DNA from 4 places in the Ensifer adhaerens genome. Region 1 is predicted to be linked to each of the others. Evidence: riboswitches for the same ligand, from Rfam matches in the RefSeq annotation. Region 1 holds a riboswitch; each other region holds the start of a gene.
The links. Region 1 has a riboswitch for thiamine pyrophosphate ahead of thiC (phosphomethylpyrimidine synthase ThiC). Riboswitches for the same ligand answer to the same signal wherever they lie in the genome.
Positions count from the first base shown of each region.

Region 2: another riboswitch for thiamine pyrophosphate. It lies ahead of thiD (bifunctional hydroxymethylpyrimidine kinase/phosphomethylpyrimidine kinase); the one in region 1 lies ahead of thiC (phosphomethylpyrimidine synthase ThiC).
Region 3: another riboswitch for thiamine pyrophosphate. It lies ahead of thiB (thiamine ABC transporter substrate binding subunit); the one in region 1 lies ahead of thiC (phosphomethylpyrimidine synthase ThiC).
Region 4: another riboswitch for thiamine pyrophosphate. It lies ahead of thiO (glycine oxidase ThiO); the one in region 1 lies ahead of thiC (phosphomethylpyrimidine synthase ThiC).

Region 1 is NZ_CP083350.1:1,603,112-1,608,720, forward strand. Features, by position in the region: gene LAC81_RS27640 (Zn-dependent hydrolase) at 1-72, shown strand, start outside; gene LAC81_RS27645 (hypothetical protein) at 237-773, opposite strand; gene thiC (phosphomethylpyrimidine synthase ThiC) at 1,255-3,078, opposite strand; TPP riboswitch at 3,169-3,297, opposite strand; gene LAC81_RS27655 (sigma-54-dependent transcriptional regulator) at 3,395-4,759, opposite strand; gene LAC81_RS27660 (sensor histidine kinase) at 4,763-5,609, opposite strand, start outside.
Region 2 is NZ_CP083350.1:3,098,074-3,103,682, reverse strand. Features, by position in the region: gene LAC81_RS34125 (methyltransferase domain-containing protein) at 1-708, opposite strand, end outside; gene LAC81_RS34120 (dTDP-4-dehydrorhamnose 3,5-epimerase family protein) at 1,137-1,856, shown strand; gene LAC81_RS34115 (glycosyltransferase family A protein) at 1,850-3,031, shown strand; gene LAC81_RS34110 (hypothetical protein) at 3,269-3,484, opposite strand; TPP riboswitch at 4,116-4,218, shown strand; gene thiD (bifunctional hydroxymethylpyrimidine kinase/phosphomethylpyrimidine kinase) at 4,471-5,280, shown strand; gene LAC81_RS34100 (glycosyltransferase family 4 protein) at 5,433-5,609, opposite strand, start outside.
Region 3 is NZ_CP083349.1:3,662,417-3,668,025, reverse strand. Features, by position in the region: gene thiP (thiamine/thiamine pyrophosphate ABC transporter permease ThiP) at 1-1,565, opposite strand, end outside; gene thiB (thiamine ABC transporter substrate binding subunit) at 1,597-2,625, opposite strand; TPP riboswitch at 2,675-2,792, opposite strand; gene LAC81_RS17920 (GNAT family N-acetyltransferase) at 2,931-3,416, shown strand; gene LAC81_RS17915 (thiamine diphosphokinase) at 3,501-4,151, shown strand; gene LAC81_RS17910 (ABC-F family ATP-binding cassette domain-containing protein) at 4,155-5,609, shown strand, end outside.
Region 4 is NZ_CP083350.1:1,034,431-1,040,039, reverse strand. Features, by position in the region: gene bioD (dethiobiotin synthase) at 1-320, opposite strand, end outside; gene LAC81_RS25155 (8-amino-7-oxononanoate synthase) at 317-1,465, opposite strand; gene bioB (biotin synthase BioB) at 1,462-2,478, opposite strand; TPP riboswitch at 2,891-3,011, shown strand; gene thiO (glycine oxidase ThiO) at 3,171-4,142, shown strand; gene thiS (sulfur carrier protein ThiS) at 4,139-4,336, shown strand; gene LAC81_RS25135 (thiazole synthase) at 4,340-5,113, shown strand; gene LAC81_RS25130 (thiamine phosphate synthase) at 5,110-5,609, shown strand, end outside.

The sequences.
Region 1 (5,609 bases):
GAGCCGGATGAGCTCGTCGCCGGCGCCAACGTGCTGCTGGATGTGGTCGAGCGGATGGTGAGTGGTCGCTAGAGGGGTGACAGGGACGTTGCGCGTTCGTTGATTGAACGGGTCAACATCGCGCCTCCCTCTACCCCGTCATGCCCGGGCTTGGCCTGAGCATCCAGACACAGACGTTCGTGCGTCCGCGATAAGCAGCGCACGTCATCCTGCGGCGCGACGAAGCAGGCATCCCTTCAAGGCTCTCTTTTCGTGTGACCTGCGCTTTTGCGGGATCCTGCATCGCTCTTCTGTCCGGTGGAAGACTCTGGCCCGCTCTCCTCGGCAGGCTCTTCCGGTGTCCGGCGGAAAAGGTTGAGGAAACTGCTGCCGCCGTGCCATACGCTGCCGGTAGGTCCGTAATCCCGCCCGTCGCGCGTAGAGGATGAGTGGCGCTCGCTATTTCCGCCAGTCAGGCCGCTGTCGTCTATGACGCCGCCTCCGCCACCTGCGCCGGTCCCGCCGGGCACTTCGCCCACGCCACTACCATCGCCGGAGCCCCAATCGCCGCCACCCGCTGTACCGTTGCTTCCGCCACCCTCGACGTTTTCGCCACCTTGGTCGCCGCCGCCCGTGCCATTTTCACCATTCCCGCCGCCGGCCTCGGTGTCCTCCGCATGGGCTACGGAAATCCAGGAAAGGCCGTCGGCAAAACGCCCGTCGCACGGGAGGTCACCGGCGAGTGCAAGGGCTCCGATCGTCAGAGCCGTCAGTCTCAGCAGGCGTGACCTCAAGTCTTTACTCCTTGTGCGAACGGCGTTCTTGCGCCGTTCTGCAAGACCTTCTGCGCGGCAGAGGACGGCAACTCATCGCGAATGAATTTCGCCGACAGCGACTTTTGCGCGAGCTTTGCATACCGCTCAATCGATGCGGGGGCAAGTTGTTCGGGTGCCAGGCGAAGTGGTGCGCAAGGTGCGGGGCCTATGGCGGCCGCGACGCCCACAGGATTGCCCGCATCGCCCCGACAGCGGCGAACTTCCTACCCCGCCGCGATGGCGTCGGCCACAATCCGCGCGGACATACGGAGCCGCATGACCTTTTGCTGATGCGAGCGCGCTCCTCGATGGGATCGAGCGGATGGCGCGCGCTCGCCCCTCCGAACATGACGGAGGATGAGGCCGTTGGCGATCACCGCTTCCCCTTCCGGGGCGCGGGACGGAAGTCCTGCACGAACTGAAGGGGCCGTGACTGGCCCCTTCAGCGTGTCTTTGCCGTCTACTCGGCTGCGCCAGTCGCCCCTTCCAGCGGCATGTAGAGGTCGCCGCCTTCGCGGTACTTCGCCGCCATTGCCTCCAGCCCTCCCTTCTGCGCCTCGGCCCGGATGTCGTGCGAGATCCGCATGGAGCAGAATTTCGGGCCGCACATGGAGCAGAAGTGCGCGACCTTGTGCGCCTCCTTCGGCAGCGTTTCGTCGTGGAAGTTGCGGGCCGTCTCCGGGTCGAGCGAGAGGTTGAACTGGTCCTCCCAGCGGAACTCGAAGCGGGCGCGCGACAGGGCGTCGTCGCGCACCTGAGCGGCCGGATGGCCCTTGGCGAGATCTGCGGCATGGGCGGCGATCTTGTACGTGATGACGCCCACCTTGACGTCGTTGCGGTCGGGGAGGCCGAGATGCTCCTTCGGCGTGACGTAGCAGAGCATGGCGGTGCCGAACCAGCCGATCATCGCCGCGCCGATGCCCGAGGTGATGTGGTCGTAGCCCGGTGCGATGTCCGTCGTCAGCGGTCCGAGCGTGTAGAACGGCGCTTCGCCACAGACGGCGAGCTGCTTGTCCATGTTCTCCTTGATCTTGTGCATCGGCACGTGACCGGGGCCCTCGATCATCACCTGACAATCCTTGGCCCAGGCGATCTTGGTGAGTTCGCCCAGCGTTTCCAGTTCGGCGAACTGCGCGGCGTCGTTGGCGTCGGCAATCGAGCCCGGGCGCAGGCCGTCGCCGAGCGAGAAGGAGACGTCATAGGCACGGCAGATGTCGCAGATTTCTTCGAAATGCTCGTAGAGGAAGCTTTCGCGGTGGTGATGAAGGCACCACTTGGCCATGATCGAGCCGCCGCGCGAAACGATGCCGGTGACGCGATCGACGGTAAGCGGGATGTAGTGCAGGCGGACGCCGGCATGGATGGTGAAATAGTCGACGCCCTGTTCGGCCTGCTCGATCAGCGTGTCGCGATAGACCTCCCAGGTGAGATTCTCGGCGATACCGTTGACCTTTTCCAGAGCCTGGTAGAGCGGCACGGTGCCGATCGGAACCGGCGAGTTGCGGATGATCCATTCGCGGATGTTGTGGATGTTGCGGCCGGTCGAAAGGTCCATCACTGTGTCTGCGCCCCAGCGGGTCGCCCAGACCATCTTTTCGACCTCTTCGGCCATCGACGAGGTGACGGCGGAGTTACCGATATTGGCGTTGATCTTCACCAGAAAGTTCCGTCCGATGATCATCGGTTCGGATTCCGGATGGTTGATGTTGGCGGGCAGGATCGCGCGGCCGCTGGCGATTTCCTGGCGCACGAATTCGGGCGTCACATGGTCGGGTACGTGGGCGCCGAAGCTCTCGCCGTCACGGACCTTCGCACGCGCCGTGTCGCGACCGAGGTTTTCGCGGATCGCCACGAATTCCATCTCGGGCGTGATGATGCCGGCGCGGGCGTAGGCAAGCTGCGTTACAGCTCGGCCAGCCGTGGCTTTCAGCGGCGCGTGCTGGAACGGGAAGGTCGGCGTCAGCCGGTCGCCGCTCACAAAGCCGTTGTCCTCGGGCCGGACGGTGCGGCCTTCATAGGTTTCCACATCGCCGCGGTCGACGATCCAGTTGCGGCGGAGCCGCGGCAGCCCTGCCTCGATGCTGATTTCGGCATCGTCGGCGGTATAGGCGCCGGAGGAATCATAGACCGTGACTGGCGGTTCGCCGGACGTCGGATGCAACGCGATCTCGCGCATCGGCACGCGGATATCCGGGTGGAGGATGCCTGATTTGTGGACTTTCCGGGAGGCAGGAAGCGGTCCTTGCGTGACCGAGAGGGCTGCGGGTTTTGTGGCAATATTCATGACGAGGCTCCAAGTTTGCAATTGGAGACCCAGTTCTGATGCCGGAAGGATGAAAGACGCTCCGCCAGATGCTGGACGCACGGAATCCTGGCTTCGATATCTGCACCGTCCCTACGCCAGTATGAACTGGATCAGGTTCAACGGGTCACTGCGCCACAGCCGGCAAGCCGGCCATCCAGCAGAATCTCAGCCCCTTGCGGGACCCCCCTGGTGAATGCCTAGATCATAGCCATCGATCGGCCCGGGACGTCAAGCGTGAATTCGCCTGTCGATGAAGATGCACCCAATACGTGTGCTTGCGGAAGTGAGTTTGGTGCTAGCGGTCGGCCTTTTCCGGCGCTGCCCGCTCGGCGTAGTCGGAACGGTTGATGCCGTGGCGCTGGAGCTTGTCGTAAAAGGTCTTGCGCGGAATGCCGAGCGCCTCGATCGTCGCCTTGACGTCGCCGCGTTGGGCGCGCAGTGCCTCCTTCAGGATTTCCGCCTCATAGCGTTCGAGCCGCTCCGGCAGCGCAAATCCGGGCTGTTGGGCGGGGGCAACCGGCTGTCCGAGTGGGCCCTCGACGCCGAGCGCCACGCGTTCGGCAAAGTGCGAGAGTTCGCGCACGTTGCCGGGCCAGGCATGGGTCATCAGGTGCTGTTGCACCACCGGCGAGATCATGGGTACGTCGCGCCTGAAGCGCTCGGCTGCCCGGGTCAGGAAGTGCGAGAACAGCAGCGGGATATCGTCGCGGCGTTCGCGCAGAGGAGGGATCGATAGCGTCACAACGTTCAATCTGAAGTAGAGATCTTCGCGGAAATCGCCGCGCTCAGCCGGATTGCCGAGATCGATCTTGGCGGCAGCGATGACGCGGATATCGACCGGTCGCACCTGGTTGGTGCCGAGTGGCGTGATCTCGCGCGCTTCCAAAACACGCAGCATCTTCACCTGCGTTGCCGGCGGCATCGCCTCGATCTCGTCGAGAAACAGCGTACCGCCGCTCGCATGTTCTATCCGGCCGATGCGCTTCTTCAACGCGCCGGTAAAGGCGCCCTGTTCGTGGCCGAAGAGTTCGCTTTCGATTACCGTTTCCGGCAAGGCACCGCAGTTGAGCGCCACGAAATTGCCGTTACGGCGCCGGCTCCAATTGTGAAGCAGCGTCGCCACCACCTCCTTGCCGCTGCCGGTTTCACCGGCGACGAGCACGTCCACATCGGTATCGGCAATATGCCGGATCGTCTGGCGCAACCGTTCCATGACCGGGGTCTGGCCGATCAGCGGCAGGCTGTCTCCGGCTGTCTCCGCGGCTCGTTTCAGCGCGCGGTTCTCCATGACGAGCCGCCGCTTTTCAAGCGCACGGCGCACGCTCTGTACCAGCCGGTCGGCGGCAAAGGGTTTTGGGATGAAGTCGTAGACGCCGTCCTGCAAAGCCTGCACCGCCATCGGGATATCGCCATGGCCGGTCACCAGGATCACCGGCAGGTCCGCGTCGAAGGCTTCGATGCGGCGGAAGAAGGCCAGGCCGTCGATGCCCGGCATGCGGATATCGCTGACGACGATGCCGTCGAAATTCGCGTCGAGCGTCTTCAACGCCTCGACGGCGCTGGCGAACGGGGCGACGGTGAGGCCGGCGAGTTCCAGTGTCTGCGTCATCGCCTTGCGCAGGTGGTTGTCGTCGTCGACGAGATAGACGGTCGGCTGCATCGCTCAGGCCCTCTTCAGGCGAACCGTGAAGACGGTGCCCTTGTCGCTGGTTTCGACGGTGATCTCGCCGCCATAATCGGCAACGATCTCCTTGGAGATGGCAAGTCCGAGGCCGAGCCCTTCGTCCTTGGAGGTGTTGAACGGGGTGAACAGGTCCTCGCGGATATGCTGGGGAATGCCGGGGCCGTTGTCGGCGACAACAAGCGAAACGGTGCCAGAGGGGTCGTCCGCGCAGTGCACGCGGATCTCGGCATCGCCGCGCGTACCCAGCGCTTCCAGCGCATTTTGCAGCAGATTGATCAGCACTTGTTCGAGGCGGATGCGGCTGCCGTAAACGCTGAGCCCGTTTTCCGGCAGGTCGATGACGATCGCATCCATGCGGCCGGCAAACCGGCTGCGCAGCAGCATCAGCGCACCCTCGATCACCTCGCGCATGGGGGTCGGCTCGGCGACGAAGCGGCCCTTGCGGGCAAAGCTGCGCAGCTCGTCGGTGATAGCGCCGACCCGTTCGGTGAGTTCGGCGATGCTGGCGAGGTTCTCCACCGCCGTTTGCTGCTGGCCACGGTCGAGGAAGGTACGGGCATTGTCGGCATAGGCGCGGATGGTGGCAACTGGCTGGTTGATTTCGTGGGCAACGCCGGCCGCCACCTGGCCGAGGATCGCCAGCCGGTTCGCCTGAACCAGTTCCTGCTGCACCGCCTGGAGTTTCTCACCGGTGCGCCTGTGGTCGGCGATCTCCGTTTCGAGATGATCGCGAGCGAGGCTGAGGTCCTGCGTTCGTTCTGCCACGCGCCGCTCCAGTTCGTCGCGGGCGACGCGCTCCCGCGCTGCGACCAGCTTCAGGGCCTGG
Region 2 (5,609 bases), 1.5 Mb from region 1:
GACTTCAGTGTATTCTCCGAGAATACCGTGCTTATGATCGTTGAAACGGTAAACGCGAACATCGAAATGCGCCCACAGTGCGATGGCCTGATGAATGTCATATCCATAGTCGACGGTGACTAGGGCGCCCTTCGCGTCCACTGGGTTGCCGTGCCACTCTTCCGGTTTCAGGTACTCTTTGATGGTGCCGTCCTCATTGAAAGCAACGCGGTGGTCGATCGCCTCCACCTGATACTTACGAACGGGCCACGTGCAGAGCATATAGCCCCCGGGCTTCAGGTGCCGCCAGATTTCGTAAATGGCCGCCTTTGGATCGGGGATGTGTTCCATCACGTCGAGGGAGATGAACAGATCGAAAGTGTTGGCCGGGAACGTGAGTTTCTGAAGATCCTCGTTTCGGAATTTCCTTGTGGTCGAGCCACGCGGCAGATCGGGGTAGAATTGCGTCTGAATGAGGTCCTTGGCTTCCCGCTTAAGCTTCACAGAAATACCGCGGTCAATTGGCGAACACTCATGAATTTTGAGGTCGCGCCAATTCGGCAGCGCTTCCTCTAGAACAAGCGCCAGAGCCCTCTCGCGTGGAACCGATCCGTTAGGGCAAGACATACATGTCAAAGTTCCGCGGAACCAATTGTTCGTGGCCTGATACGTCGTCTTCGTTTGGCAAATAGGGCAAAAACCCTCATAACTTTTGAAGAGCTTGGTCACGAACTACTCCCACTTAAACGCGTTTAAGATGCTTTCGCGAACGTCCGATAGGCGCCCCGATATCTTCCTGACAGTTGGTGGAGCCATGAACCGACGGACGGTTCTATCTGCTCGCCGGCGACGAGGAGCGGAGACCGCAGTCCGCATGAGTGCAATAAATGCGACTCTTGGTTGAGAATTTCTCTTGCTCTCGCTATTTGTTTGCTTCCGTAGTAGTGACCCAATTTAGCGAAATTGTAAAGAATCGGGTCATCATCTATGTTTCGCGCCACCAAACGAAAGACATATCGAAGTTCCTCGGTATCGTCGTGCAAGCCGCTTGCAGGTGGCAAAACACCGGCGCAAGTGCCACGCATCGAGCCTCCGATATGAACGACTAGCCTAAAGTAGGGCCATCGGTTGCTCCTTTGAGAGGAAGGCGCGCTAGAATGATTTCGGGAATGGGCCCAGCATTGGTTAAAATTGATGCGCCGCCGCCTGCATTTCGCTTTGTACGGCCTTGTGCTGTTGCTGAAACTCAGTGGCGCGCAAAAAACAACTATGTAATACAAACTCACCCGAACGAAGGGGCAGTATCAATGCGGGATGACTTAAGCGCCAGTAATTCTGATCTGCTTCAGATGACTTTGCAGGCGGCGGTGCAAGATCAGCGAACTGTCGACGAACAAAGGCGGAGCACAGCGCCTCTGTTGGATGGCATGTCGTTCCACGAGAGTATCAGGCATGATGACGATCGAGGAAGCGTGACGGAGATCTACGACCCTCGATGGGGTTGGCATCCTGATCCACTTGTTTTTTCCTACGTGTTCACAATCCGTTCCGGGATGGTGAAGGGGTGGGGGCTGCACAAGCGGCACGAGGACCGCTATTTCGTTCTGAGTGGCGAATTGGAACTCGTACTGTACGATCCGCGGCCAGAGTCGAGCACGTGCGGCAAAATCTGCAAGGTCTACCTGTCAGGTAGCCGACCTCGACTCGTAAACGTACCCAAGTTTGTTTGGCATGCGGACCGAAACATCGGAACGTCCGATGTGGTAGTGGTGAATTTTCCAACCATCCAATATGACCATTCGAACCCTGATAAGTATAGGCTTCCAATAGATACCGACTTGATCCCGTATAGCTTTGGAAACGCCAAGGGATGGTGAGCCGGCCTCTAGTCTCCATTCTGATGCCGACCCATACGCGGGTCGATGTCATCGGGATCGCGATAGAATCTGTCTTGAAGCAAACCGTTGATGATTTCGAGCTCCTTGTTATTGGGGACGGCTGCGCCCCTGGGACGGCGGATGTAGTTGCCGGTTTCAACGACGATCGAATCCGTTTCTTCGACTTACCTAAGGCGCCTTACTTCGGCTATGCGAACCGGAACATCGCTCTTCGCGAGGCACGGGGGAGGTTCATAGGCTTTGCCGCGGATGATGACATTGTATTGCGGGACCATTTTGAACTGCTGATAAAGGCTCTCGGACACGGCGCCGCAATTGCTCACAGTCAGGCCTTATGGGTTTCGACCGACGGCATAGCTGCTCCATTCCTAACGAACCTTGAAATGCCGGACGAACTCTCGCATTTTATGGAGCGCAAGAATACGATCCCGGCGAGCTGCTTTCTTTATCGAGCTGATAGCCTGCCTTCACTGGATGCTTGGCCGGAAGACCTTCCGGCTGCTGCCGATTGGCGCCTATGGCAGCGCATAGTCCGTGAAAACCCCGAGCCCGCCGTGGCCCATTGTCGGCAGCCCACGGTGTTGCACTTCTCTGCCAAATGGAAGCGCTCTCGAGAATCTGGGATGGGGCAATTGGGGAGTATGCTCTCTATCGCAGATGTTGCTGATTGGTGGCCCGCAGCACTACGGGTACCAATCCCCTCGGGGCAACCGGAGCAGCAAGCGTACGCGGACCTCCTAAACGCCAACCCAGAGGAGTGGACTGCCGCAATCCGGCAGGCGGGGCGAGATCTTACTGCTCGCTTGGCCTGGGACGACCTGCAAATTATTCGCCCAGCATTGAAGGCTGCGAACGAAAAGTCCGCGACTATGCAGAATGAGCTTGCAGCAGCGCGCACGGAAACTGCGACCTATCAAGCCCACGCGCGAGTAGCGGAAGACGGGCGGGCAACGTCGGACATGGAAATAGAAGCGTGCCGAAAGAAAATTCAGTCTTTGGACAATCGCCTCAACGAAGCGTTAAACGAATCCGGGCGTCTGGCGGCCGAAGTCGAACGGTTGGCAGGCGAACTTAAGCGGATGCGGGCATCTCTGGCTTGGCGTGTGCACGAAAAAATTGAGCGACTCCGATGGGGTCGCAACAAAGCGTCCTAATCGGCCTCCGCAGCGGGTGTCGGGGCTCACGACTGACGCAGTTTTGGTGGTGATAGATTTATCCCGTTCCGATGACGCGGGCTTGGAGCAGGTCAATCTTTGTGCTTGATACATCTGGCGTTTAACAAGTTTGAGCTTGGTGATCTTGCCTCTCCGTCAGGCCGTTCGGCCATGGTGAAGTGATTGCGGCGCTGACGGCTGCACGATCTTTGACGACGCCGTTGGCGAATGAGGCGATCAACCCCATTTTGTCTCTCTCCAACTATTATCGAGATCAGCGAGGGATTTCTTGCGGATCATCGCCTGGAAGTCGGCGATGGCTTCCCCCGCCTCAACGAGCAGCAGAACGGCGCCCTCAATCGCCACAACAGTTACGGTCTCAGATTTGGAGAGGTCGTCGCGACGGATGGACATACGACGCGCAATGGTCGTGGCCGAGGGCGCTCGGTTCAAGGCGCCGTCATCGACCTTTCTGCTTTTCGACCGCGTGTGGCCCGCTCGGTGATACTTCGGTTTGGCCAAGCTTTTTGAACACGTCGAGACGAACGTGGCCGTCGAGCAAATGAAAGACGGCCGGGTCCTCGCGATCGCGGCCCCGACGGATGGCACCTCATTTTTCTGGCCAGAAACTCTGATGAAGTGTTGCAGGTAGTGCTTGCAATGGCACACCGCGATATTCTGTCTGTCACACTCGAACTGCGCGCAGCCGAAGTGGCGTTGGCCCGAGCAAGTGCAATTCTCAAAGCATTGCGGTGATATTGATGCGATGAGGCCTTACATCTAACGTTCTGCGTGGAAGGCGCGTCACCACTGAGTGAAACGGCAGTACTGCCGACCAAATCACTCCGGGATTGCATAGGTTCGCGTTCCAAACCCCCTTGCCTTAACGGCCTTGACGTGGCTAGTCTACCAGCGTCTGTGAAGTCGAACGCTCAGACGGAAGGCTCCTTATGCTCTTGAGGCAAAAGGGGCCTTTTTCTGTTTGTATCCTTTAAGGGCCTCCTTCGCCCGCATCGAACCGGCTTACATACGCGCCTGCTGAACTCAAGCAATTGACATCCCCTCCCACGCTCCCATAGCATTCATGCCTGCCGAGGGGCGCACCTGACGGTGCTGAGATGGCGGTGAGCCAGACCCTTGAACCTGATCCGGATCATACCGGCGTAGGAACGGCAAGGGCCTCTCTGGCACCCCCGCGTCTTCGCCGTTCATCTGGATCTCCATCATTTTGGTTTCGGGAGATCGTTGGTGCCAATACGCCGTTCAGAATGTAGCGACGAAGAACTCCGGGGGGCGGGGCGTCCAACCCAAGGGCTCGATCTGTCGGATTCCTCCAGATTGCTTGGAAGACCCACCTCAGTTCGTGCGTGCTTGAGCCGGTGGCTTGAGAGCGCGTTCGCAATCTTTGGAGCTGCTTCTACATTTCAGCGGAACCAGGCATGACCGCTATCGCCGTTACCATCGCAGGCTCAGATTCCGGTGGCGGTGCCGGTATCCAGGCGGATCTGAAGACGTTTTCGGCGCTCGGCGTCTATGGTGCCAGCGTGATCACGGCCATCACCGCGCAAAACAGCCGCGGGGTCGCGGCCGTCGAGGATATCTCTCCGGCTGTTGTTACAGCTCAGATCGATGCCGTGTTTTCGGATCTCGCGGTTGGCGCTGCGAAGGTCGGAATGTTGTCCCGCCAGGAGACCATTGCTGCGATCGCGTCCGGCCTGAAGCGATACGGGCATTTAGCAGTCATCGATCCGGTGATGGTCGCCACTTCAGGTGACATTTTGTTACGTCCGGATGCGATCGCGACGCTCAAGGAGGAATTGCTGCCGCTTGGGCTTATCGTGACGCCCAACCTGCCCGAAGCGGCTCTGTTGACGGGCCGCGCGATTGCCGAGAACGAGACGGAAATGGCCCGCCAAGCGGAGATGCTCCTGAAGCTTGGTGCGCGCGCCGTGCTGATGAAAGGCGGGCATGCCAAGGGCGACGAAGCGGTTGATATCCTCTTTAACGGGGACACCCCCTTGCGCCTGTCGCGCCCGCGGGTTGAAACGAGGAACGATCATGGCACCGGCTGCACGCTGTCTGCCGCGATCGCCGCTGGTCTTGCCCGTAGGCAGACACTTGAAGACGCGGTTATCGCTGCCAAGACCTATCTGCATGACGCGCTTGTTGCCGCAGCAGCGCTCAAAATCGGGCAGGGGCGGGGACCAGTTGATCACTTCCATCGATGGTGGGGCCCAAGCGGCGATTGATTCGATTACGGAGCCGTACACGGCTCGATCGTTCCGCTTCATGTTCAAAAAGCCAGGTCATTCCACTGTTTAATATCGGTTGGAATGATAACGCTGAAAGTTCGTTGCCTGTGGGCTGCAGGGGCGTGACGGGGAGCGTGCGTGCGTTCGGTCTAGGCCACCGCGGTGTTCAGGTGAGCCGGCTGCTCCTCCTTGAGCAGTTTCCGGTAGAGCGCGACATGCTCGCGGCCGCAGTCGACATGGCTCATCGGGCGCCTGAGTGTTGCCCGAAGGTTGTCCCAGGATCGGGGTGTGCTCAGCACGTCGATCAGGCGGTCGGCAAGGTCTTG
Region 3 (5,609 bases), on a different replicon from region 1:
GTGCCGAGGATGGTGAAGATCAGGCAGAGAAGCCCGAGGAAGAGGGCAAGGCCAGCCGCATCGGCGGTGCGGTAGCTGCCCATCCGGCTATAGAGCAGCCAGGGAAGCGTCACCATGTCCTGCGAGCCGAAGAGGGCCACCGCGCCGAGATCGCCGAGCGATAGCGCCATGGCAAAGGAGAGCGCCATCAGCAACGGTTTGCGAAGGGCGGGAAGATCGATCCATCGCAGGCGATGAAACCCGCGGATGCCGAGGCTTGCCGTCAGCCGTTCGGAGCGCGCCGCGTGCGTGGCCATGGCCGGCGCGAGGATCCGGTGGACGAAGGGGAGGGCCATCAGGGCATTGATCGCCACGACGACGACAGGCGCAAAGCGCGCGACATCGCCGAAGGGGCGGAGAAGCAGGAACCAGCCGGCGCCGAGCACGACTGGCGGCACCAGCAGGATCAGTGAGGTGCTGGCGCCGATCGTGTCGGCAAAGCCGCGTGCCAACGTACCTGTGTGGCGTGGGGCGGTAACCGTGGCCGCAGCACGGATCATCACGGCTGCCATGGCGACGGAGGCGAGCGCCGAGGCAAGCGCGATCGAAGCGCTCGTCACCAGTGCCCGATGCACGTTCGGATCGCGCGCAAGCTTGAGGAGATCGGCCTGCAGGCCCGAGACGACGACCGCGATCAACGGGGCAATGAGGAAGAGCAGTGCGAGGATGATCCAGGCGCTATCGTTTAGCCGTGCGACGGGCCTTGCGCCATCGAAGCGGCGAACCGCGCGACCGCCGGTCACGCCCTCTTCCGGCTCCGTTGCCAGACGTCGCAGAATGAGGAGCAGGGCGCCGGTCATGGCGATCTGCAGCCCGGATAGCGCGATCGCACGCGGTGGGTCGAAATCGAAGCGCAGGGCCTGGTAGATCGCGACCTCGATGGTGCTAGCCGCAGGACCGCCGCCAAGCGTCAGCACGAGCGTGAAGCTGGTGGCGCAGAGCATGAAGACGAGGCCGGCCGCGCCCGGCAGCAAGCCACGCAGGACAGGCCATTCAATAAAGCGGAATAGCGCACGGGAGGGCATGCCGAGATTGGCGGCGCTGCGCCAGTATTCGGCGGGAATACGTTCAAGCCCGGCCAGGAACAGGCGTGCTGCCAGCGGCATGTTGAAGAAGACATGCGCGAGCAGGATGCCGAACAGGCCATAGATGCTGATTGGTTGCTCGAGGCCGAGCCAGCGCAGGCCGGAGTTGAAGAAGCCCTGGCGTCCCCAGATCTCGATCAGACCGAGCGCGCCGACGAGAACGGGCAGGCCGAGTGGCAGCGCCATAAGCCGCAACAGCCAGATACGACCGAAGAACCGGGGCCGCCGCGCCAGCGCCCGCGCCACAGGAATGGCGAACAGCATCGACAGGAGCGTCGAAAGGGTTGCCTGCAGCAGCGTGAAGCGGGTGACGCGCCAGATATAGGCGTCGAACAGGTTGCCTTCGTTCGTGCCGCCGGTTTGGGCGAGCAAGGCTACGATCGCCAGGCCGACGAAGAGCAGGAAGGCGCCGAGGCAGAGCGCCCCGGCGACAACAGTCATGCGGTTTTCGCGCAGTGCGAACAATCCGGCCTCAGCTCTTGCTCATGCCGGCAAGCCATTCGTCGATCCAGGCCTTGCGGTTCTTCGCGACTTCTTCCGACGGCAGCAGGAAGGTCTTCTCCGGATTGACCAGCTTGTTGAAGGCATCCGGCAGCGGCTCGCTGGTGACGCCGACCGGCATCATCCAGTTGGTCGTCGGGATGATCGACTGGAACTCCGGCCCGGTCATGAAGCTCAGGAACTGTTTTGCCAGGTCCGGCTCCTTGGCATGCTTGGTCATGCCGGCGACTTCGATCTGGATGTAGTGGCCTTCGGAGAAGGCCGCCGCCTGGTAGCGCTCGGTGTTTTCCGCGACCATGTGATAGGCCGGCGAGGTGGTGTAGGAGAGCACCATCGGTGCTTCGCCCTTGGTGAAGAGGCCGTACGCTTCCGACCAGCCGGGAGTGACGGTCAGAACGCGGTCCTTGAGCTTAGCCCAGGCAGCGCCGGCCTCGTCGCCATAGACGGCCTTGACCCAGAGCAGCAGGCCGAGGCCCGGCGTCGAGGTGCGCGGGTCCTCGATGACGATCTTCTGTGACGGGTCGCCTTCGACGAGCTCCTTCAGACTCTTCGGTGGCGTCTTCAACGTTTCGGTATCGTAGACGACGGCGAAGTGGCCGTAATCATAGGGAAGGAAGGTATCGTCGGAGAAGCCGCCCGGAACCTTCAGCTCCTTGGCATCGACGCCGTGCGGCGCGAAGAAGCCGGTCGCCTTGGCTTCCGCCACGAGGTTGGTATCGAGGCCGAGCACGATGTCGGCCTTCGAGGCGTCGCCTTCGAGCTTCAGGCGGGTGAGCAATTCGACACCATCGGCGACGCCGACATAATTGACCTTGCACTCGCAGGTCTTTTCGAAGGCTTCCGCCACCTTGGCGCCCGGGCCCCATTCGGTGATGAAGCTCTCATAGGTATAGACCGTCAGCGTCTTGTCGGCTGCCGTTGCATGGTGGGCGAAGACGAGACTTGCGGTAGCAGCCAGAGCTAGCCGGCTAAACAGTTTGTGTTGCGATAAATTGGACATGGCAGGCACCTCTCCCAAAGTTCGTTGTTGCATGGGAAAAGGGCGTATCGATCCGATCGCGTCTAATCCCTCCGCCGGTATGAGCCGGATCAGGTTCCGCGGGTTGGCGTTGCACGCCTCTCAGCCTCCGGCCGCTATGCGGTCGGGAGGCACCCCGTTAGAGCGGCAAAAGATTTACCGCCACGCTGGTTCCATGGCAAGCGATGTTTGGGGGGAGCCGAAAGTGGCGCCTTGGAGCGGGGCATTGGCTCGTATTTGCGTAAGCCGCCAACTGCGCTACACCACTGCAGCGAGGAGGAAACGCCATGCCAGATATGCTCGTTCGACTTTACGCCCTGCCGTCTCACCCTCAGTCGAGGCTTGGAGCGGGTATCAGCATTCGCCGTGCCATGGCGCCGGAGCGCCGCCTGGTCGTCTCCTGGATCGAGAAGACCTTTGGTGCCGGCTGGGCGGGCGAGGCGGAAGCGGCCTTCTCTTCCACCCCGACGCGCATGCATGTCGCGGTGCACGAGGAAAAGATCGTCGGCTTTGCGTGCCACGACGTGACCGCGCTCGGCTTCTTCGGTCCGACTGGCGTCGATGAAGGCATGCGCGGCCAGGGGATTGGCGAGGCGCTGCTGATCGCCAGCCTGACGGCGATGCGCGAGGCCGGCTATGGCTATGCAGTCATCGGCGGCGTCGGACCGGCGAAGTTCTACGAGCGGGTAGCCGGTGCGTTCGAGATTCCGGATTCGACCCCGGGCATCTATGCCGGCATGCTGTTTCCAGATCCGGTGCCGGAAGGGCACTGACGGCTTCAGCAAAATTTCGAGAACCGGTCGTCCAACGGTTTTCTTCGTTTTCCTTCCGCGGTCCTTTGCGCTATGGGCTTTGCCATGGCTCGATCGACCTTCACCATTCTGCTTGGCGGCGCCCTTTCGCTGACCGACCGGCTGACACGACAGCTGAGCGGAAGCCGCTTCGTTGCAGCTGACGGCGGCATGCGCCATGCCCGTTTGCTCGGCGTCGTACCCGATGTCTGGGTCGGCGATTTCGATTCGACCGAAGACGCGTTGCTTTCCGAGTTCGCCTCCGTTCCACGCGAGCCCTATCCGGCGGCAAAGGCGGCGACGGATGGCGAGATCGCGGTTGAGGCAGCGCTATCGCGCGGCGCCGATCGGCTGATTTTCGCGGGCGCGCTCGGCGGCACCCGCAGCGACCACGCCTTCATGCATCTGCTGCATGCTGTCGCCCTTGCCGAGCGTGGGCTTCCGGTGCTGATGACCTCGGGCGAGGAAGAGGCCTATCCGCTGCTTGCCGGTCCGCTCGAGCTCGACCTGCCGAAGGGTTGCCTCTTCTCGGTGCTAGGTCTGACCGAACTTACCGGCCTTTCGATCGTCAATGCGCGCTATCCGCTCGACGATTTCACCCTGCCGTTCGGCTCGTCCCGAACCGTTTCCAACGTTGCGGAGGGTCCCCTTCGCTTCACTCTCAAGAGCGGTCGCGCCATCGTGCTTGCCCGCCCCTATGATCTTTCCGGAGCCTGAGCCTTGGCGCCTCCCATTCTGAAACTCGACGATATCTTCCTTACCTTTGGCGGCACGCCGCTTCTGGCCGGCGCGAACCTGCAAGTGGAGCCGGGTGACCGCATCTGCCTGGTCGGGCGCAACGGCTCGGGCAAGTCGACGCTGATGAAGATCGCCGCCGGGCTTGCAGAGGCGCAGTCGGGCGAGGTGTTCCGTCATCCGTCGGCGACCATCCGCTATCTGCACCAGGCGCCGGATTTCGACGGCTACGACACGGTGCAGGCCTATGCCGAGGCGGGCCTGGGGCCGAGCGACGACCCGTTTCGCGTCGCCTATCTGCTGCAGCATCTGGGGCTGACAGGCGAAGAGGACCCGAAGCAGCTCTCGGGCGGCGAAGCGCGCCGGGCAGCGCTCGCCCGCGTCATGGCGCCGGAGCCGGATATCCTGCTGCTCGACGAGCCGACCAACCATCTCGATCTGCCGACGATCGAATGGCTGGAAGACGAACTGACCCGCAGCCGCTCGGCGCTCGTCTTGATCTCGCACGACCGGCGCTTTCTGGAGAAGGTGTCGACGGCCACCGTCTGGCTCGATCGCGGCCAGTCGCGCCGGCTCGATCGCGGTTTTGGCCATTTCGAGGCGTGGCGCGACGAGGTGCTTGAGGCCGAAGAGCTGGAACAGCACAAGCTCGGCAAGGCGATCGAGCGCGAGGAGCACTGGCTGCGCTACGGCGTGACGGCCCGGCGCAAGCGCAACATGCGTCGCCTCGGCGAGCTGCAGAATATGCGGGCCGTCTATCGCGGCCACAAGGGGCCGCAGGGGACAGTGCAGGCGACGGCCGCCGACGCCAAGGAATCGGGTAAGCTGGTGATCGAGGCCGAGAAGATCAGCAAGGCCTATGGGGACCGCACCATCGTTGCGCCCTTTTCGATCCGGGTGCATCGGGGCGACCGTATCGGTCTTGTCGGTCCGAACGGTGCCGGCAAGACGACGCTCCTGAAAATGCTGACCGGTCAGACCGAGCCGGATACCGGTACGGTCAAGCTCGGCACCAATCTCGAAATGGCGACACTCGACCAGAAGCGCGAAGATCTCAATCTGGACGACACGCTGGCGCATTACCTGACGGACGGGCGCGGCGAGAGCCTGCTGGTCAATGGCGAACAGCGCCACGTCACCGGCTACATGAAGGATTTCCTGTTCCAGCCGGAGCAGGCACGCACGCCGATCCGTGAGCTCTCGGGCGGCGAGCGGGCAAGGCTGATGCTGGCGCGCATCCTGGCGCGGGCGACGAATCTTCTGATCCTCGACGAGCCGACCAACGACCTCGACATCGAAACGCTCGACCTCCTGCAGGAGATTGTCGCCGGGTTTGCCGGAACGGTCATCCTCGTCAGCCACGACCGTGACTTCCTCGACCGCACCGTCACCTCGACGATCGCGCCGGCGAACCCGGATGCGCCGGATGGACGCTGGATC
Region 4 (5,609 bases), 570 kb from region 1:
ACCAAGAGGCCGCCTGCGCCTTCAATGACCAGCGGTCTGTTCACCACCGGCGGTAGGAGGCTCTCAGGCGCGATCGACACAGCGTCGATACGCGCCGAGAGGTGTGGCGATGCCGGCGTTCTGAGCCTGTAGGCCTCGGGCAGGATGCGCTCGGGCGGGATCCGACCGAGCCGGGCTACTGCCTCGCTGTCGGTCTCTTCGTCGAGACCCGACTGCACCGGCTTCCAGTAGCAGCCGCAAAGCGCATCGGTCAGCGCTGCGGAGAACAGGGTCTTGCCGATACCGGTATCCGTGCCGGTTATGATGAAACGGGGCGTCATGGCCGCTCCTCCGCCATCGCCACCTTCAAACGCTCCAGCATGCGCGTGATCATCGGCCGGTCGACATTCAACGTGATCGCGATCCGAAGCCGCGCAGTCCCCTCGGGAACGGTCGGCGGACGGATCGCCCTGATATCGAAACCTTCGACGCGCATCCGCGCGGCAATCCGCACGGCGCGGCCGTTATCTCCCACAATAACCGGAAGGATCTGCGAGCCGCTGCCTTCGATGCCAAGCGTTTCGGCAAGCGCCTGATTGGCGAAGGCCCTGAGGCTGTCGAACTCTTCCCGGCGCTGCGGCTCATCCACCAGCATTGCCAGCGCTTCGCGGACGGCGGCCGCGATCAACGGCGACGGCGCGGTTGAATAGATGAAGTTGCGGGCACGATTGACGAGGTAGTCGCAAAGCACCGCACTTCCGCCAATGAGCGCGCCGGAAACCCCGAGCGCCTTGCCGCAGGTGTGCAGCACCACGAGATTTTCCCGACCTTCCAATTCGGCCGTCACTCCGCGGCCGTCCGGCCCGAAGACGCCGGTCGCATGTGCCTCGTCGACCACCAGAAAGCCATCGTGCCGTTCTGCGAGCGCGGCGAGATCTGCAAGCGGCGCCCGGTCGCCGTCCATGGAATAGAGGCTTTCGACGGCAATCCACGGATGCCCCGTGCCGCCCGCCTTCCGCCACTGGCTGATCTTATCGGCGAAAGCGTCGACATCGTTGTGCGTGGCGGCGCCTGCGACCGCCTTGCTTGCGGCAATACCCTCGCGAGCACTCGCATGGATCAGGGCATCGTGGACGATGATATCGTCGCGCTGCGGTAACGTCGAAAAGAGGGCGGCGTTGGCGGCATAGCCGCTGGCGAAGTACTGCGTTCGCGGCACGCCGAAGAACGCCGCTGCCTCCGCCTCCAGTGCCACGTGCTCCCCATGGTTGCCGCGCAACAGCCGCGAGCCGCCGGAGCCGACCGGCACGCCGCGCTCGATCGCTGCGGCGATTGCCGCCTTCAGGCGCGGCGATCCGGCAAGCGCGAGGTAGTCGTTGGAGGTGAAATCCATACCACCGCCGACGACAAGTTCGCGTCGGCGCCCCTTTCGTTCGAGGCCGGAAAGCGTCTTCTCGTGACGCGTGAGAAGGGCCGCCACAGTCATTCGGCCGCGTCCTTTTTTGCCGCAAGTGCCATCGGCTTCAGCCCCAGGCGGCGGAACAGGGACGCGTCGTGATCCTCCCGGGGATTATCGGCCGTGAGCAGCGTCTCGCCCACGAAGATCGAATTGGCGCCGGCAAAGAAACAGAGCGCCTGTGTCTCGTCGCTCATTTCGGTGCGACCGGCGGAAAGCCGGACATGCGACTGCGGCATCAGGATGCGCGCCAGCGCGATAGTGCGGACGAAATCGATCGGATCGACAGGTGCGGCATCGGCGAGCTTCGAGCCCGGGATCGGGATCAGCATGTTGATCGGCACGCTTTCCGGCGGCACCGGCAGATTGGCGAGCGTCACCAGCATCGAGATCCGGTCGTCTGCCGTCTCGCCCATACCGAGAATACCACCGGCGCAGACCTTGATGCCGGCGTCGCGGACATTGGCGAGCGTCTCCAACCGGTCGGCGAAGCTGCGGGTGGTGATGATTTCGCCGTAGAAGCGCTCCGACGTGTCGACATTGTGGTTGTAGTAATCGAGCCCGGCGTCGGCGAGCCGCCCGGATTGTTCCGGAGTCAGCATGCCCAAGGTCATGCAGGTCTCCATCCCGAGTGCCCGCACGCCGCTGATCATGGCGACGATCGCCTCCATGTCGCGCTCCTTCGGGCTGCGCCAGGCCGCACCCATGCAGTAACGTGTCGCGCCGCCATCCCTCGCCTTCCTCGCTTCCGCAAGAACCCGCTCTACCTCCATCAATTTCGACGCCTTGAGCCCGGTCGGGTAATGCGCGGACTGGCTGCAGTAGCCGCAGTCCTCGGCGCAGCCGCCGGTCTTGATCGACAGCAGGCGGCTCATCTGGATGGCATTGGGGTCGAACGTGGCGCGGTGAGTGGACTGCGCGCGATAGAGGAGGTCGTTGAACGGCAGATTATAGATTTTTTGTGCATCGGCCAGAATCCAACGCGGCTCGGTGGCTTTGGCGGCGACCGAAGTCGACTCGGTCGAACTGTTTACGTCGAGCATGTGTGTTCGTTTCCCCATTGGCGGACCAGCAAAATAGATAGAATCCATAATTATCTATAATTTTCTCGAACACGGAACACGACAACCACTTTAAAGTAGCTATATGCGCACACATGCAATCCTTGACTGCGCCAACTTGACCCATTAGGCGATACGAGGAGGACGAATGCCACGGTCTTCCGCTTCGGTAAGTTGAACCGGTTATGGCAACAACCACCGAGTAATATCCTGTTTTAATATACCTTTTCCCAACATACCTGCAGATCTCTAGACGCGAGTTTGCACGTCAACGCAAGCGCTCAAAAACCTACATCTCGCCCACCTTTTTATAGATAATTTTTGGCTGAAGGCACCCGATGTGATGCTCGCATCGACGGCTCTTGACAAAATCCGGTCCAGCCGTTCAGTTTGAAGCATTCACCAGGGGTGTCCCGGCAAGGGGCTGAGATTCTGCCAGGCGGTTTCCGCGGCGCAGTGACCCGTTGAACCTGATCCAGTTCATACTGGCGTAGGGACGGTGCAGACATCGCTGCCGCATTCGCGTTCGCGCGAGCCTATCGCGGCAAGGCGTCCTTCCATCCCTCCGGCGCGAACTGGGTCTCCAACTATGGAGCCTGTGCAGTGCGTATCATCATCGCGACTTTGCATCCTTCGGGCCGGCGGCCGGTTCCGCACAGTGGGGCGCATTGACCATGCGCGTTCTGATCAAAGGCGCCGGCGTCGTCGGACTGGCCTTGGCGCATGAACTGAGTGGTCACGGCGTCGAAGTCGCCGTTGCCGAGCGGCAGGCGGACTTCGGCGGGGCAGCATCCTGGTTTGCCGGCGGCATGCTGGCGCCCTGGTGCGAGCGCGAAAGTGCCGAGGAAGTGGTACTGACACGCGGCATCGGCGCCATCGACTGGTGGGACCGGGCGCTTCCGGGAGAAGTATCGCGCAACGGCACGCTCGTCGTCGCCCCGGCACGAGATGCCGGCGAACTCAAACGCTTCGCTTCGCGCACGTCCGGCTTCGAATGGCTTGACGCAGAGGCGATCGCGCGGCTGGAGCCGGCGCTTGCCGGGCGCTTCCGAGAGGCGCTGTTCTTTCCCGGCGAAGCACATCTCGACCCCCGCCGGGCGCTTGTCTTGCTGCGGCAAAAGCTGGTCGAGCGTGGCGTTTCCTTCGTTGGTGAGACAGATGGCGACAGCGGCCACGATATGATCGCCGACTGTAGCGGGGCTTCGCGGATCGGCACCGTCGCCGGCCTGCGCGGCGTGCGCGGCGAGATGCTCTATCTGCAGACGGGTGAAGTGGAGTTGTCGCGGCCGGTTCGCCTCATCCATCCGCGCATCCCGCTCTACATCGTGCCGCGCGGCGATGGGCTCTTCATGTGCGGGGCGACCATGATCGAAACGGACGATGGCGGACCGATTACCGCCCGCTCACTGATGGAACTCCTGAACGCGGCCTACACGCTGCACCCGGCCTTTGGCGAAGCGCGGCTTATCGAAACCGGCACCGGCGTCCGGCCGGCCTTTGCCGACAACCTGCCGCGCGTCATGCGCGCCGGAAACACCGTTACGCTCAATGGGCTTTACCGCCACGGTTTCCTGCTCTCGCCAGCTCTGGCCGAGGAGGCGGCGGATCTTGCCCTTGCACGGAACCTGAAGGGAGATGCCGCATGAAACTGATCGTCAACGGCGAGGATCACGACCTCGCAGTCGCGAACCTTGCCGAACTTCTGGCCGCACTCGACTTTGAAGGCGACTGGCTTGCCACCGCCGTCAACGGCGAGCTGGTGCATCGGACGGATCGCTCGGCCCATGCCCTCAACGATCGCGACCGGATCGAAATACTCTCGCCGATGAAGGGAGGCTGAGACATGCTGACGCTTTATGGACAGGAATTGCGCTCGCGCCTGCTTCTGGGTACCGCCCGCTACCCCTCGCCGGCCGCCCTTGAAGACGCGGTTCGCTCGTCTGCGACCGCGATCCTCACGGTTTCGCTCCGCCGCGAAACCGCCGGCGGCCGCCAGGGCGCCGCCTTCTTCGAACTGATCCGGTCACTTGGCGCGCATGTGCTGCCGAATACCGCCGGCTGCCACTCCGTATCGGAAGCGGTACTGACGGCGAAGATGGCGCGCGAAGTCTTCGGCACGAACTGGATCAAGCTCGAGGTGATTGGCCATCAGGATACGCTCCAGCCCGACGTATTCGGGCTGGTGGAGGCCGCACGCATTCTCTGCGCCGAGGGCTTCGAGGTCTTCCCCTACACGACCGACGACCTGGTGGTCGGCGAGCGCCTCGTTGAGGCCGGGTGCAAGGTGCTGATGCCCTGGTGCGCGCCGATCGGCAGCGCCATGGGGCCGCAGAACATCCCGGCGCTCAGAGCCATGCGGGCGCATTTTCCGGATATGCCGCTGATCGTCGATGCCGGCATCGGCCGGCCCTCACACGCAACCATCGTGATGGAACTCGGTTTCGACGCGGTCCTGCTGAACACCGCCGTAGCTGGCGCGACAAAACCGGCTCTCATGGCCGCGGCCTTCGCCCGGGCGATCGATGCAGGACGTGACGCTTTTGAGGCCGGCATGCTGGAACCACGCGATTTTGCCGTCCCGTCCACCCCCGTCATCGGAAAGGCGGTGTTTGCGTGAAACTCGACCCCTTCTACCTCATCCTCGACAGCGCCAAGTGGATCGAGCGGCTGGTGCCGCTCGGCGTCAAACTGGTGCAGCTTCGCGTCAAGGACCGCCCGGAAGCGGAGCTCCGCGACGAGATCCGTGCCGCCAAGGAAGTCTGCGACCGTCATGGCTGCCAGCTTATCGTCAACGACTACTGGCGCCTCGCGATTGCCGAAGGCTGCGACTTCGTCCACCTCGGCCAGGAGGATTTGGCGGAGGCGAATCTTGCCGCGATCCGCGCAGCCGGCCTGAAGCTCGGCCTTAGCACCCACGACGAGGCAGAGCTTGAGACGGCGCTTGCCGCGAAACCCGACTATGTTGCCCTCGGGCCGATCTATCCGACGATCCTGAAGCAGATGAAATGGGATCCGCAGGGGTTGCCGCGGCTCTCCGCCTGGCGGGAACGCGTCCAGCCGTTGCCGCTCGTTGCAATCGGCGGCCTCAACATCGAGCGGATCGCCGGCGTCTT